Regions from separate parts of the Pelorhabdus sp. sgz311002 genome, predicted to be linked through region 1. Evidence: riboswitches for the same ligand, from Rfam matches in the RefSeq annotation. Region 1 holds a riboswitch; each other region holds the start of a gene.
What was found. A riboswitch is a leader RNA that binds a small molecule or an ion and turns the genes downstream of it on or off. The one in region 1 is predicted to bind cobalamin.
Positions count from the first base shown of each region.

Region 2: it holds a riboswitch for cobalamin, as region 1 does, so the genes downstream of both, cobI (precorrin-2 C(20)-methyltransferase) here and AC0NJP_RS07090 (ABC transporter substrate-binding protein) in region 1, are expected to answer to the same signal.
Region 3: it holds a riboswitch for cobalamin, as region 1 does, so the genes downstream of both, AC0NJP_RS02755 (MATE family efflux transporter) here and AC0NJP_RS07090 (ABC transporter substrate-binding protein) in region 1, are expected to answer to the same signal.

Region 1 is NZ_JBWBCL010000003.1:271,690-276,376, reverse strand. It holds gene AC0NJP_RS07105 (TonB-dependent receptor) at 1-720, shown strand, start outside; gene AC0NJP_RS07100 (PepSY-associated TM helix domain-containing protein) at 732-2,024, shown strand; gene AC0NJP_RS07095 (cob(I)yrinic acid a,c-diamide adenosyltransferase) at 2,066-2,647, shown strand; cobalamin riboswitch at 2,934-3,115, shown strand; gene AC0NJP_RS07090 (ABC transporter substrate-binding protein) at 3,278-4,222, shown strand; gene AC0NJP_RS07085 (PepSY-associated TM helix domain-containing protein) at 4,259-4,687, shown strand, end outside.
Region 2 is NZ_JBWBCL010000008.1:88,106-92,792, reverse strand. It holds gene AC0NJP_RS12725 (YecA family protein) at 1-881, shown strand, start outside; cobalamin riboswitch at 1,004-1,184, shown strand; gene cobI (precorrin-2 C(20)-methyltransferase) at 1,344-2,045, shown strand; gene AC0NJP_RS12715 (ABC transporter substrate-binding protein) at 2,089-3,054, shown strand; gene AC0NJP_RS12710 (FecCD family ABC transporter permease) at 3,038-4,048, shown strand; gene AC0NJP_RS12705 (ABC transporter ATP-binding protein) at 4,048-4,687, shown strand, end outside.
Region 3 is NZ_JBWBCL010000001.1:532,196-536,882, forward strand. It holds gene rsgA (ribosome small subunit-dependent GTPase A) at 1-677, shown strand, start outside; gene rpe (ribulose-phosphate 3-epimerase) at 674-1,327, shown strand; cobalamin riboswitch at 1,533-1,714, shown strand; cobalamin riboswitch at 1,827-2,009, shown strand; gene AC0NJP_RS02755 (MATE family efflux transporter) at 2,176-3,516, shown strand; gene nikB (nickel ABC transporter permease) at 3,668-4,591, shown strand; gene nikC (nickel transporter permease) at 4,592-4,687, shown strand, end outside.

The DNA.
Region 1 (4,687 bases):
TTTGATGAATTAAGCCCTAAAGTCGCGTTAGAGTATGCGGCCAATGACCGAACGATGTATTATGTCAGCTATGGACATTCCTTTAATCCGCCGACGATTTATCAATTGTATCGTCGCGCTGGCGATTCCATGTCGAGTGTGCAGGCTAACCCTGATTTAAGACCAGAAACTTCAAATACCTTCGAAATCGGCATGAAACAAAGTCTAGATCCTAATACGTCACTTGATATCACGTTGTTTCATGTACGGACGCAAGATAAAATTGCCTTGGATACAAGAAATGCTGTAAAAGCTTATTATAATATGGACAGCGGTATGGCCAAGGGGATTGAGCTTTCTTTGAAGCATAAAATGGACCCCAATTGGTCTTCTTATTTTAATTATACTTTTGAAAGCGGTGAAAATACGACTAGCGGCCAAACTACACGCAACTGGGATATTCCGAAACATTTGATTCATGCTGGCGTAGAATATTCTAAGGATAAATTAGTTTGGGTGACTGATATGCAATATGTAAGCGCGCGGCAGAAACCGGATGCCGATACTGGTGAATATGGCGCTGAAGACGGATTTTTCCTGGTAAATACTTCGTGGAATTACAAAATAGATAAACAGTGGTCAATGCAACTGAGTATTCAGAACTTATTGGATCGCAAATTTTATGCTTCGGAAGCTGCTAATGGCAGAACCTATGGTGTTAGCATGAAATATTCTTTTTAGGTTGATGTGGTATGTCTATGCAAATGATTTATTATATTCATCGCTATCTGAGCTTATTTTGTGCAATCTTCTTTTTTTTGCTCTGTCTGACAGGCTTGCCGCTATTATTTAAAGAAGAGATTCTTGAGTGGAATCAGATAAATCCTATTGTTAATAGCGCTGAAGCTGACCAAGCGGTACTATGGGATGGGTTAGGAGCAGGGATCGAAGCGATTCAATCCCGATACCCACACCAAGCGATAAAAAATGTTTCTGTAAAAGAAGATCAAGGAATGCTCAGTTTTCGTATGGCAGACAGTGAGAGCAAGGGTGGCGACGAATTTTTATATAATGTGCGAACGCAAGACGTGATTGTGCGTGGCGATCACACTTTGAAATATCAATTTATCCCCCAGTTTTTACACATTATTGACGACTTACATGTGCGCTTAGGTATGGGGACGTTAGGGAGAAAATTTTTAGGCTTTATTTGTGCTGTTAGCGCTTTGTCAATTTTTACAGGTTTTAGACTATATGGTCCGTTCTGGGAAAAAACGACAATCGTGGGCGTACGAAACTCTTATCAATATTGGAGTCGACTACACAATCTTACTGGCGTTATTGTAGGAATCTGGGGGTTGATATTAAGTATAAGTGGTATCGGTCTTGTCCTATTTTCTATGGCGTACAATACCTATATTTCTGCGGCAAAAACAGAAGCAAAGCAATTTTTTTCAGGTTATGAGCAAACACATGTCCAACAATCGCCGATGCAAGCCTTAGCTATTGTAAGAAAGAATTTTCCTGATTATGTAGTCGTTTCATTACGGATGCCCGAGGCGAAATCGGTGATATATAGTTTTTATATAAAACCAGTTGTCCAGACGCCTTATCGCACGGGACAAACTGTTTTTGTTTCAGCTTATGGCACTAACGATTTGTCGACACCAGGATTTTATGTTAAACCTTTAGCCTGGTATATGGCAATCAGAGCATTTGTTTTGAACTTACATTTTCATAATCATCAGGGATTTTTGCTTAAGGTGATTTGGACCAGCTACATTTTATTAACAATGTTTTTAATTGTTACTGGGCTTGGCTTAGCTTTGAGGCGACAGCAAAAGAAGTTTTTTGCCATACACCCTGTAATCAGTGTGCGGGCTGGTAAAAGTAGGATTGTGCCCAACTATTTCATGCTTAGTGTAGTGTTTTTAAGTGTATTCGGTTTTATTGCGCCGCTTTATGGTGGGATGGACGATATTGCGGCAGTCGCATTGTTGGTTCCGCTTGTGCTTTTGGGGACGATATGGTATAAAGACAGATAATGTTTCTATACCACCATGTAGCGAAAGAAGGCTGATGATTTATGAAGGGATATGTCCAAATTTATACGGGAGATGGTAAAGGAAAAACAACCGCGGCAATTGGTTTAACCATTCGTGCTTTAGGCGCGGGAAAACGCGTACTTTTCTTGCAGTTTATGAAATCAAAAAGTTATAGTGAGCATCTCGTATTGAAAAACCTATCACCGAATTTGACGGTTGAAACAATAGGAAAACCTTTCTTTATTGCGAAGGAGGGAAGCTTAAGTCCGGAAGAATTAGCCCAATGGAGTGATGAAGTCGTTGTTTTTCCGCAGGGAAAGCCGCCCGAGGAATATAAAGCGCTTGCAGAACAAGGCGTGAAACGAGCCGAGGTAGCAGTAAGCAGCGGTGAATTTGATATGGTGATACTTGATGAACTTGTTGTGGCTAATTATTTCGAATTAGTGAGCGATCAACAGCTACAGTCAATATTAGCGAAACGATTAGAAACAGTCGAACTAATTCTTACGGGGCGAAAAGCTTCCAAGGCGCTTATGGAACAAGCCGATCTTGTGACAGAAATGACAGAAGTTAAGCATTATTATCAGCAAGGCGTTGAAGCTCGAAAAGGTATTGAAAATTAGCATAAGGGGAGACGAAGTATGGCAGCTGTAAAGTGCGCAAAATGTGGCAAGGTGTTTAATACGGAGGGGGCAATACTGAAACCGACAGGTGATGGTGCCTATGCAGAATGTTGTCCGCAATGTGGCAGCACGAATGTATATGGTGTTGATGATTTTCGAAATAACGACGATCGATTGTGGAAATGTTTTTAGGGCAGGATACTTTCCCAATGGAATTGATTGAGTATTGCGATTTGACAAAACTGGTTTTAAATGGTACCGTAAGGACGTAGATTTTATAGCAAAACTGAATAACGATAGAACAGGTGCCTGTAAAGGCTTAATAGGGAAGACCGGTGAAAAACCGGCGCGGTCCCGCCACTGTAATGGGGAGCAAACTCATGATATGCCACTGGGGTGAAAACCTTGGGAAGGTTTGAGCAAGCGATGATCCAGAGCCAGGAGAACTGCCTGTTTAATGATCACCGTTTTGACCTGCGAGCGATGGGGAGGCGATTGTAAGGACTTTTTATTTGTTTATTTATAGAAAAGTTGACTTATAGGCCTTTTATTTAAAGGGCCTATTTTTTATTGCAGAAATAGAAGAATCATATTCTTCTGTTCCCTACTAACAAGAAGGAAGGGCTTTTTATGCAACATAATGGTATGATTACGATCGCATTGCTTCTATTGGTTATATTGCTCACTATAGTTGGTTGTGGTAGTAATACAAGTAAAGTAGATATGACTAATCAGGCTTTTTTCTCAGTAACTGATGCAACAGGAAAGCAGATTATTGTTGAAAAGAAGCCGGAACGTATTGTTGTTTTATCTACCTCGATTTTAGATCTTTTATATGCAGTAGATGGAAAAGCGATTGGACGTCCTAGTTCTAAGAATGCCATTCTTCCGACAGGGGCTGAAAAGGCGGAAGAGATTGGTTACGTTTATAATGTTAACATGGAAAAAGTGATGGGCTTAAAGCCTGATGTTGTTATTGCTGTACAGGGGATGCACGAAAAACTTGTGCCAATGCTGGAGAGTAATCATATTCCTGTTCTAATATTAAAATACCGTACACTTGAGGATACTTATAATACGCTGCGAATCCTAGCTAAACTAAGCGGTACGCAAGAAAAAGGCGAAGCTGTTATAAGCGCTATGCAGGCGAAAATTCAATCTATAGTGCAAGATTTTTCTAAGGATAAGCCAAGAAAAGTCGTCATTTTACATGCGACAGCAAAAGATGTGACAGTTGAGCTTCCCCAAACAACAGCGGGGAGTGTGGCAAAGCTCTTAGGAATGGTGAATATTGCCACAGGAGAGCAGGCCATTAATGCGGAGAATGATATGACTCCTTTTAGTCTGGAAAAAATTGTACAGGAAGATCCTGATGATATTTTTGTCGTAACTATGGGAAAAATTGATGAAATTAAAGATCATATGAATCAAGAAATGGCTAGTAGTCCAGCTTGGAGCAGTCTGCGGGCTGTAAAGAATCAGCGAGTGCATTATCTGCCGCAGGATCTTTTCTTATTGAATCCGGGAATCAAAATGCCAGAAGCTGTGGATTACATGGCTAAAGAGGTACGATAATTCTAAAATTATGAGATGACTTATGAGGGAGAAGTTATGCGAGGGTTCTATCAATTGCATCGGTGGGTTAGCGTAGTTTGCACAATTTTTTTTCTGTTACTTTGCATAACCGGAATTCCGCTTATTTTTAAAGATGAAGTTCAGCAATGGAATCAGTTGGAACAGCGGGATGTGCCAACTCCACTTACCTATGATCAGATTTGGGATAGTATGCCAGTTGGTCACGATAAGCTTAAAAATACATATCCGCAAAAAGTAATTAAGAGTATTACAGCCCAACCCGAGAAGGGACGATTGCTTTTTCGGGTGCAAGATCAAGCGGATCATCGCCAAGTAGCGGCAAGGATGAGCATGGGGGGCGAACAGCTTGCCTATGAAGCAGCAGTAGACCAATTATATAGAGCAAATGGCGGGAACGATAAATATCCAGCTATAAAGAATTTTATGCACTGGATGCATATTTTA
Region 2 (4,687 bases), on a different contig from region 1:
AAGAAGTAAACTTCTATACCACGAAAATACGACTTGACTTTATTCGATATTTTAAAAGCTATGGCTTTTTAGGCACTGGTACTTGTGATGAGAAGACGATTTTTTGGATGCCTACTGGTGTGAAGCAGGCTTTTCAGGCTTTAAATGAAGGCAAGCTTTATGAAATGATCAGGCAAAATACTGAGTGGATTTATGCTACACAGGGTTTACTTTATTATTATGGCTTGTTGGAAAAAGATCAGCTTGTAGCGCTCGTGCAGGAAAAAGGGATTGTTGCAACGCAGGATATTTCCCGTTATTTGGCGGTCATTGCTGAAGCTGCGGCTTGCTATGGTCAAATTGTAATTGATAAAGAGGTTTATGCCGATTATCGTGTGAAAGATCGGGCCTATATTCTAGGAGAACAGAAAAGTCGTGCTGAACTTCCTTACTGTTCCTTTTTAAAGCAGCAATTTGTGAAGGCTGGTAAACCCGGTTTTGTTGATAAAAACTCTGCTTCAGAGAATTTCCTGCGCTTTATGAAAGAGTGCTATTCGCTCAATCGGGAAGAGGCGGCGGCATTAGCCGAAGATTGTTTTTATATTATCAACAATAGTAAAGGCAGTGGCGATCTCTTAGCTTACTTATCAAAAGGGTATGAGTTTCCTAGTGACTCTTTTCAAGATACCTTACTTCCCTATGTGGCAGCGCTTCATAATCAGACGCGCATGTGGGTGTTGAAGGGGTATAAACCGGTAGAACTTGTGGAGGATGAATCGGCGAAATTGCAGCCTTGTCAGGAACTGAGCAACGTAAATGAGGCGGTGCCAGTCAAGATCGGTCGCAATGATCCTTGCCCTTGTAATAGCGGGAAAAAATACAAAAAGTGCTGCGGCAAATAGCTGCAAAAAGCCCAGCTTTTCTATTTATAGAGAGCTGGGCATACTTGTAGTTCTAGTCGGATTTGTTTGACTTTTTTGCAAACAAGTGATATAAATAAGTTACATTAACTGTTATTTCATAATTGCATAAGATTGAAATAGGTGCCCATAGGGCTTAATAGGGAAGTCCGGTGCAAGGCCGGCGCGGTCCCGCCACTGTAATGGGAAGCGAAACCAGAAAATGCCACTGAGACGATTGTCTTGGGAAGGTTTGGATGAGCGATGATCCAGAGTCAGGAGAACTGCCTGTTTAACAATCACCGTTTTAACCCACGAGCGATGGGGAGGGGATTAAAGAGTTCGATCTTTTTTTCCTGGCCAAAAGCCAGGATTTTTGATTTCAGCGCTCTTTTGAAATAAGACCTTTCTTGCTTTAAGAAAGGTTTTTTTATGACCTATTTTTAATTTATGGAGGTTTTTGCAATGGCAGGTATTTTTTATGGTGTGGGCGTAGGCCCTGGAGATCCGGAGCTTCTTACATTAAAAGCGATTAATTTGATTAAGTCGGCTGATATTATTATTGCGCCAAAAACGGAGAAGAAAGAAGGCAGTGTGGCGCTTACAATTGCTAAACCTTATATTAAGGACACGGCTGAAATTGCAACTCTTGTATTTCCTATGGTTTCCGACCAAACTCAATTGAATGATGCCTGGGCTAGTAATAAGGAAACAATCGTGAACTATTTAGATGAAGGAAAGACGGTTGTCTTTTTAACTTTGGGCGATCCTATGTTCTACAGTACTTATATTTATGTATACAGACTGTTAAAAGACTGTGGACATCCCATTGAAACGATTCCTGGCATTACGGCTTTCTGCGCCATTGGCAGCAAATTAGGTTATCCTATCGTCGAAGGGGACGATGTACTGAATATTATTCCAGCCACGATGGAAGAAGAAAAAATGGAACAGGCTTTCGCTACAGCCGATAATGTAGTGCTTATGAAAGTTTATAAAAATTTCCCGCAGGTTTTGGAAAAATTAAAACGTCATGGCTTGGCCAAACAAGCTGTCATGATCAGCCGCTGCGGCCTAGACGGCGAACAAGTGGTACATAACTTGTCTGATCTGAATGATGATCATAAACTGAACTATTTATCAACCATTGTAGCAAGACGGGGCTAATCGCTTCCTGCATCTAACGGAGCAGCGAAAGGAAGAGACTGCAATGAAAAAGTATATGTTTTTGCTGGCACTCCTTTGTGGCGTGGCAGCACTTTTCTTTGCCGGCTGTGGTGCGCAAAAATCTGCCGATCAAGGGAAAGACGGGAATTATTTAACCATACAAGATAATGCCGGACGCACAGTTACTTTAACGAAAAAACCGGAAAAAGTCGTAGTGCTTTCTACCTCTTTTTTAGATCTATTATATTCTGTCGATGGGAAAGCCGCAGGCAGGCCCAGTTCTAAAACGGAATCGGTGCCAGAGGCTGCTGCTTCTGTGCCGGAAGTCGGCTTTGTCTATAATGTGAATTTAGAAAAAGTAATGGCTTTGCAACCGGATTTAGTCATTGCCGTGCAGGGAATGCATGAAAAGCTTTTGCCAACGCTGGAAAGTAATCACATTCCGGTTTTGCTTTTGAAATATAAGACGTTAGAAGATACGCTGACAACGATTACTTTACTTGGTAAGATTGTCGGGACAGAGAGCAAAGCTTCTCAATTAGTACAATCCATTCAAGACAAAATCAGCGCCATAAAAGCCAAAGTGCCGCAAGGACCGCCGTTGAAGGTGGCGATTTTGCATGCTACGTCGAAAAGTGTAACAGTCGAGCTTGATAATACGATTGCTGGCAGTATAGCGAAACGTCTGGGCCTTGTCAATGTTGCTTCGGGAACGACGGCGCCTGATAAAGACAGTGATAATGTGCCTTATAGTTTAGAGAAACTGGTGGATTCCAATCCTGATATGGTTTTTGTGGTCACCATGGGCAATGCCGCGGAAATTGGCGCAAGGATGAAAAGCGATGTAGAAAGTAATCCAGCTTGGAGTACTCTCGCTGCTGTGAAAAATCAGAAGGTTTACTTTTTGCCGTCTGATTTGTTTTTGCTCAATCCTGGTCTGAAAATTCCTGATGCTGTAGAATATATGGCTAAAATCGTCTATCCTGAGGTGTATGGCCGTGTTCAATAAACGAAACTTTTCTTCTGGTGATGGTCGACTTGGGCGTCGCGTACTTGTTTTAGCTTTGCTTGTTCTGGCTTTTGCCGCTTCCTTTGTCTATAGTTTAGCTACAGGCGCTGTAACAATTTCCTGGCAGGAAATTGTTACAACGCTTTTTTCGCAAGGGGCGGGAAATCCGATTATTTTTAATATTCGATTGCCGCGCACACTTGTAGGCGCTTTAGTGGGACTGAATCTAGCCTTATCTGGGGCTATTTTGCAGTCGATCATGAAAAGTCCTTTGGCAGATCCCCACATTATTGGCGTTTCCTCTGGGGCTGGTCTTGCTGGTATTTTAATTTTGATTTTATTCCCTCACTGGGAGTATTTACTCACGCCAGTAGCTTTTTGCGGTGCCATGGCGGCGACGATGGCAATTTATATTTTGGCCTGGAAAGGCGGCATTCGTCCGGTACGGATTATTTTAGCGGGGGTAGCTGTTTCGGCTTTTCTGGGAGCAGGCATTGCTGGTTTATTAGTCTTCTTTAGTGATCGGGTTCATGGCGCTCTTATGTGGATGGTTGGCGGGCTATCGGCAAGAAGCTGGCCCCATTTTTATGCCATGCTGCCTTACACGATACTTGGCTCTCTCGTGGCTTTTTTCAGTACGCGTAGCTTAAATGTATTAGAACTCGGCGATGAAGTGGCTGCTGGTTTGGGACTTGCTGTCGAGAGAACGCGTCTCTTACTCACTGCTGTGGCCGCGCTGCTAGCGGCTAGCGCTGTCAGTGTAGCTGGACTGCTTGGCTTTGTGGGCCTGGTAGTGCCGCACGCAGCAAGACTGCTTATTGGTTCTGATTATCGTTATGTGCTGCCTGCTTCCGCGTTGCTAGGTGCGGCGGTTGTGACTTTTAGCGATACAATGGCCCGAACGGTTTTTGCGCCAGTGGAACTGCCTGTGGGCATTATTATGGCTTTTGCTGGCGCTCCCTTTTTCCTCTATCTATTAAGGAGGGAACCGTAATGCTTATAGCGCAGAATGTAACCGTTCAGTTTGGCGCGAAACTTTTGTTCCAGGATTTATCTTTGACGATTCAAGAAGGTACGATCGTTTCGATTATTGGGCCAAATGGGTCTGGCAAGAGTACTTTTTTAAAAACCTTATCGCGTGCCTTAAAACCGCAGCAGGGAAAAATTCTGCTTGATGGCAAGGAGCTTTATGCTGTTTCGGCAGCAGAGTTGGCCCGAACTATGGCTGTATTGCCGCAGACGCCGAGTGCTCCCAGCGATTTGACAGTGCGTGATTTAATTAGTTATGGTCGCTTTCCTCATCAACGTTGGTGGAAAAATACGCAAAAAGAAGATGCATCTTTTATTGAATGGGCGATCGAAACAACGCAGCTGACAAAGTTAGCTGACCGGATTGTGGCAACTCTTTCGGGCGGTGAACGTCAGAGAGTTTGGTTGGCGATGGCTTTAGCCCAAAAACCACGTCTCTTGCTGCTTGATGAGCCGACAACGTATCTTGATATTTCTCATCAGTTAGAAATTCTCGAACTCATTGCCAGACTCAATCGGGAGGAAAAGATTACTGTTATCATGGTACTTCATGATATGAATCATGCAGCACGGTATTCTGATCAGATTGCTGTGCTGAGTAGCG
Region 3 (4,687 bases), on a different contig from region 1:
GTCCGCTTGTTGCTAATATCAGTCAAGTTGTCGTAACCTTTGCCTGTTGTAATCCTGACTATTCCCTTGATTTGATTGATCGTTTCTTAGTTCTTGTGGAATCGAGTGCACTGCAGCCTATTCTTTGCTTTAATAAAGTGGATCTAGCTGACCGCGATGAGATGGAAGCCGTAGCAGAAATTTATCGCCGTATCGGTTATAAAGTGTTTTTTACCGATGCAAAATCCGAAGCAGGAATTAGCGAATTACGTGCTTTGCTTGATGGTGAAATCACTGTTTTTTCAGGACCAAGCGGTGCCGGAAAGTCTACGTTGCTTAATGCCATTGAATCAGGCTTACTGCTTAAAACGGGGCAGGTAAGTGATAAAATTGGTCGGGGACGCCATACAACGCGTCACGCAGAACTGCTTCCGTTGAAGTCAGGCGGCTTTGTTGTTGATACACCAGGATTTTCCTTTACGGAAATCACTTTGCCGGAGGATACTGTGAAAACCTGCTTTCCCGAGTTTTATGAGTTACCACAAGCATGTAAATTTAGTTCCTGTCTTCATGATAAAGAGCCGCAGTGTCAAGTGAAGGAAGCTGTGGCTCAAGGCAGAATTTCGTCGAGCCGCTATGAAAACTATGTGACAATTCTGCATGAAGCGCAGGCTAATAAGAAGGGATATGGAAAATGAGTACAATAAAAGTAGCTCCTTCAATTTTATCGGCAGATTTTTCTCAGCTTGGCGCTGAAGTAGCGAAGCTGGAGGAAGTGGGAGCCGACTATATTCACATTGATGTTATGGATGGTCATTTTGTTCCGAATTTGACCTTTGGGGTGCCTGTTGTGGCTGCTATTCGTTCTTTTACTAAGCTGCCTTTTGATGTGCATTTGATGGTAGAAAAGCCTGAGGAATATGTAATTCCTTTTGCGAAAGCTGGCGCCGATATTCTAACAGTTCATGCCGAAGCGACAGTGCATCTTCATAAGCTCTTACAGGAAATCCATAAAGAAAATATGAAAACAGGTGTTTCGCTGAACCCGGCAACGCCGCTTTCCCTGATTGAAGAGGTTTTGCCAGATATTGATATGGTATTATTAATGAGTGTAAATCCTGGTTTTGGCGGTCAGGCCTTTATTCCAGCAGTAACCGATAAGATTGCACGTTTGCGCCGCATGATTGAAGAGCGGGATCTCAAAACGGAAATTGAAGTCGATGGTGGCATCAGCCCTGCTAATGCCAATATTGTTACTGCAGCAGGCGCTACGGTTTTAGTCGCTGGATCAGCTGTTTTTTCCGCGAAAGATCAAGCAGCAGTGATTCGCGCTTTAAAAGGCTGCTAAATTTCTTAACGGTGATATGTTCCTGTTTACTATTTATAAAATGAAAAACGCTTAAATCCCTTGGAATGTAAAGGATTTAAGCGTTTTTGTTTTTGAGTTTATCTTGATACTATTATAAATTAAACACGCAATATTTTGAAAGGTTTGACATATATTGTGATAAATGGTATACTAATTATGAAATGTAAAATGATGTATAATGAAAATTGCATAGTTTGGGATAGGTGCCCGCAAGGGCTTAATAGGGAAGTCCGGTGAAGTACCGGCGCGGTCCCGCCACTGTAATAGGGAGTGAGTCCAAAAAATACCACTGAGGCAAACGTCTTGGGAAGGTTTGGATAAACTATGATCTAGAGCCAGGAGAACTGCCTATCTGTCAGTCACCGTTTTTTTACCCACGAGCGATGGGGAGGGGATTAAATGAGAATAATTTATCTTGTGATGCCAAACCTCCCTGTTTTATGCAGGGAGGTTTTTTAGTATTTCCGAGCAGGGGTTAATTAAATATGTCAAAGTAGGTGCCCGCAAGGGCTTAATAGGGAAGTCCGGTGAAGTACCGGCGCGGTCCCGCCACTGTAATAGGGAGTGAGTCCAAAAAAATACCACTGAGACAAACGTCTTGGGAAGGTTTGGATAAACTATGATCTAGAGCCAGGAGAACTGCCTATTTTATAATCACCGCTATACCTGCGAGCGACGGGGAGGGGATTTGGATAATTGACAGATGCTTTTTAGCAAACATTTTAATTATTTTTCAAATCTCTTGACTTTACGTCAGGAGATTTTTTTGTGTGTTTTACCAAATGTACAGTCTCTTGTGTAAATTATGAAAATATTATGGAGGTATCGTGACCATTTTTGCTGCAGCAATGAGTAGTGATAATAAAAAATTTCTCAGCTTGGCTGTTCCATTGATTATTTCTTCCATTTCAACACCACTCCTTGGCGTAGTCGATACGGCTGTCATGGGGCGATTCCCTCAGGCGGCTTATATTGGCGGCGTAGCAATTGCTACTTTGATTTTCAATACTATGTATTGGCTGCTTGGTTTTCTTAGGATTAGTACTTCTGGGTTTAGTGCGCAGGCTAGTGGGACAGGAGATAAAAAGACTATTACCTCTGCGCTGTTGCGGCCTATGGCGATTGCTTTTATTTTGGGCGTACTGCTTGTAGTCTTGCAGTATCCAATCAAAATTGCCGCTTTTATGCTAGTGACACCGAGTGATGCTGTCAGGACATTAGCAGAAACCTATTATGATATTCGAATTTGGGGAGCGCCTTTTGTATTGACTGGCTATGTAATGAATGGCTGGCTAGCAGGCATGTCTAAAGTCAAACTGTCCCTGTGTTTACAGATCTTCATGAACATCTTGAATATTTTACTGGTATTACTGTTTGTTCGGATAGGGGGCATGGCTGCCGATGGTGTGGCAACAGCAACCCTCATTTCGGAAATAGCGGCTACGGTCCTAGGGCTTGTTTTGATTTACCATATCAAAGAAGTGTCAATTACCGGGATTTCCTTGGCGATATTCTGTAATATAGCGGCGTTCACCGCCATGATGAAGGTCAATAGGGATTTATTTATACGAACAGTATGCCTCTTGTCAGTATATAATCTGATGGCTATATACGGCATGCGATATGGGGAGGTTGTACTAGCGGCTAATGCTGTATTGATGCAAATTCATTTTGTTATGGCCAATTTGCTCGGCGGGATCGGCAATACCGCTACAATATTAGTGGGGAAAGCCATAGGAGGAAAAGATGGTAAGTTGTACAAAAGTACAGTCCAATTAACTGCATTTTGGGGCTGGGTTACGGCATTTCTTTTGTTTGGCGGGGTTTGTTTATTTAAAAACGCGGTGATTGGACTTTTTACTAATCTTAGTGAAGTGAAGCAACTAGCTGACCTGTATATATATTGGGTCGGTCTATTTCCTTTGAGCGCTGTTTGGGGGCTGCAGCTTTATGGCATTTTTGCAGGCGCAACATTGTCGACTCCTATCAGGAATTCTATGCTCTATTCGCTATTGGGCTGTCTCATTGTTTTTTTATTAGGAGAACCATTCTTAGGAAACCATGGCATATGGTTGGCCTTTACGGTATTCAGCCTGGGAAGATCGATATTTCTTTGGATCTATTTACCAGGGCTTAACAAAAAAGTTGCAGTCATTGCAGAAAAATAAAAAGAAGCGTTAATAAAAAGAAGCGTTAATAAAAAGAAGCGTTAATAAAAAGAAGCGTTAATAAAAAGAAGCGTTAATAAAAAGAAGCGTTGTTCCCAAATAACAATATAGCTAAAACAAAGGAGCGGGTGTCTTGACTAAAAAACAATTTATGCAGCGTTTGCTGCAAATGGGCATTACCCTTATTGGCGTAAGCTTTCTGACATTTTGCCTAATGTATCTTTCACCAGGGGATCCAGTAGCTATGCTGCTAGAGGTAGGAGATACCATTGTGTCGGAAGAAACAATTGCGGAGACAAGGGCTCAGTTAGGTCTCGATCAACCATTTCATGTTCAGTATTTTCTCTGGGTTACTGGTGTCTTACAAGGCGATATGGGCATGTCCTATTCGGCAAAAATGCCTGTAGCTGAGCGGCTCTGGCAATGTTTGCCTGGTACATTGGCGCTAGCAGGTTCAGCTCTTGTTATGATGCTACTTATTTCAGTGCCTTGCGGTATTCTTTCCGCTGTATATAGAAATCGCGCCGTAGATTATTTGATTCGCGGTTTTTCTTTTGTGGGCGTGTCCATGCCGAGTTTTTGGGTAGGACTTATTTTATTGTATATTTTTGGCCTGAAACTACGGCTGTTTCCTATTGCTGGCGGTGTAGTGTCTTTGGACCGAATCGTATTGCCCGCGTTTACCCTAGCGATTGCCATGTCTGCAAAATATACGCGGCAGGTGCGGACTGCCGTACTAGAGGAACTAGGGCAAGATTATATCATTGGTGCAAAGACTAGAGGACTTCCTCTGAAAAAAATTATTTGGCGGCATGTGCTGCCGAATGCCTGCTTACCGCTCATTACTTTGCTGGGGCTATCTATTGGGTGGCTTCTGGGCGGGGTGGCTGTAATTGAGATGGTTTTTTCCTGGCCGGGGCTTGGCAAGATGGCTGTGCATGCTATTGAAATGCGTGACTATCCTCTGGTACAGGGGTTTGTGCTTTGGATCGCCGTGTTATATACAGCAATGAATTTATTAGTGGATGTTTCTTATACTTTGCTTGATCCACGGCTGAAGAAAGGCGGGAACTAAGTGTCACTTAGGGAAAAAGACAAATTTTTGTTTGGATTGTATTCGTTTTTAGTACTGTTAATTGCTGCTATTGCCATTTTTGCGCCATGGCTAGCG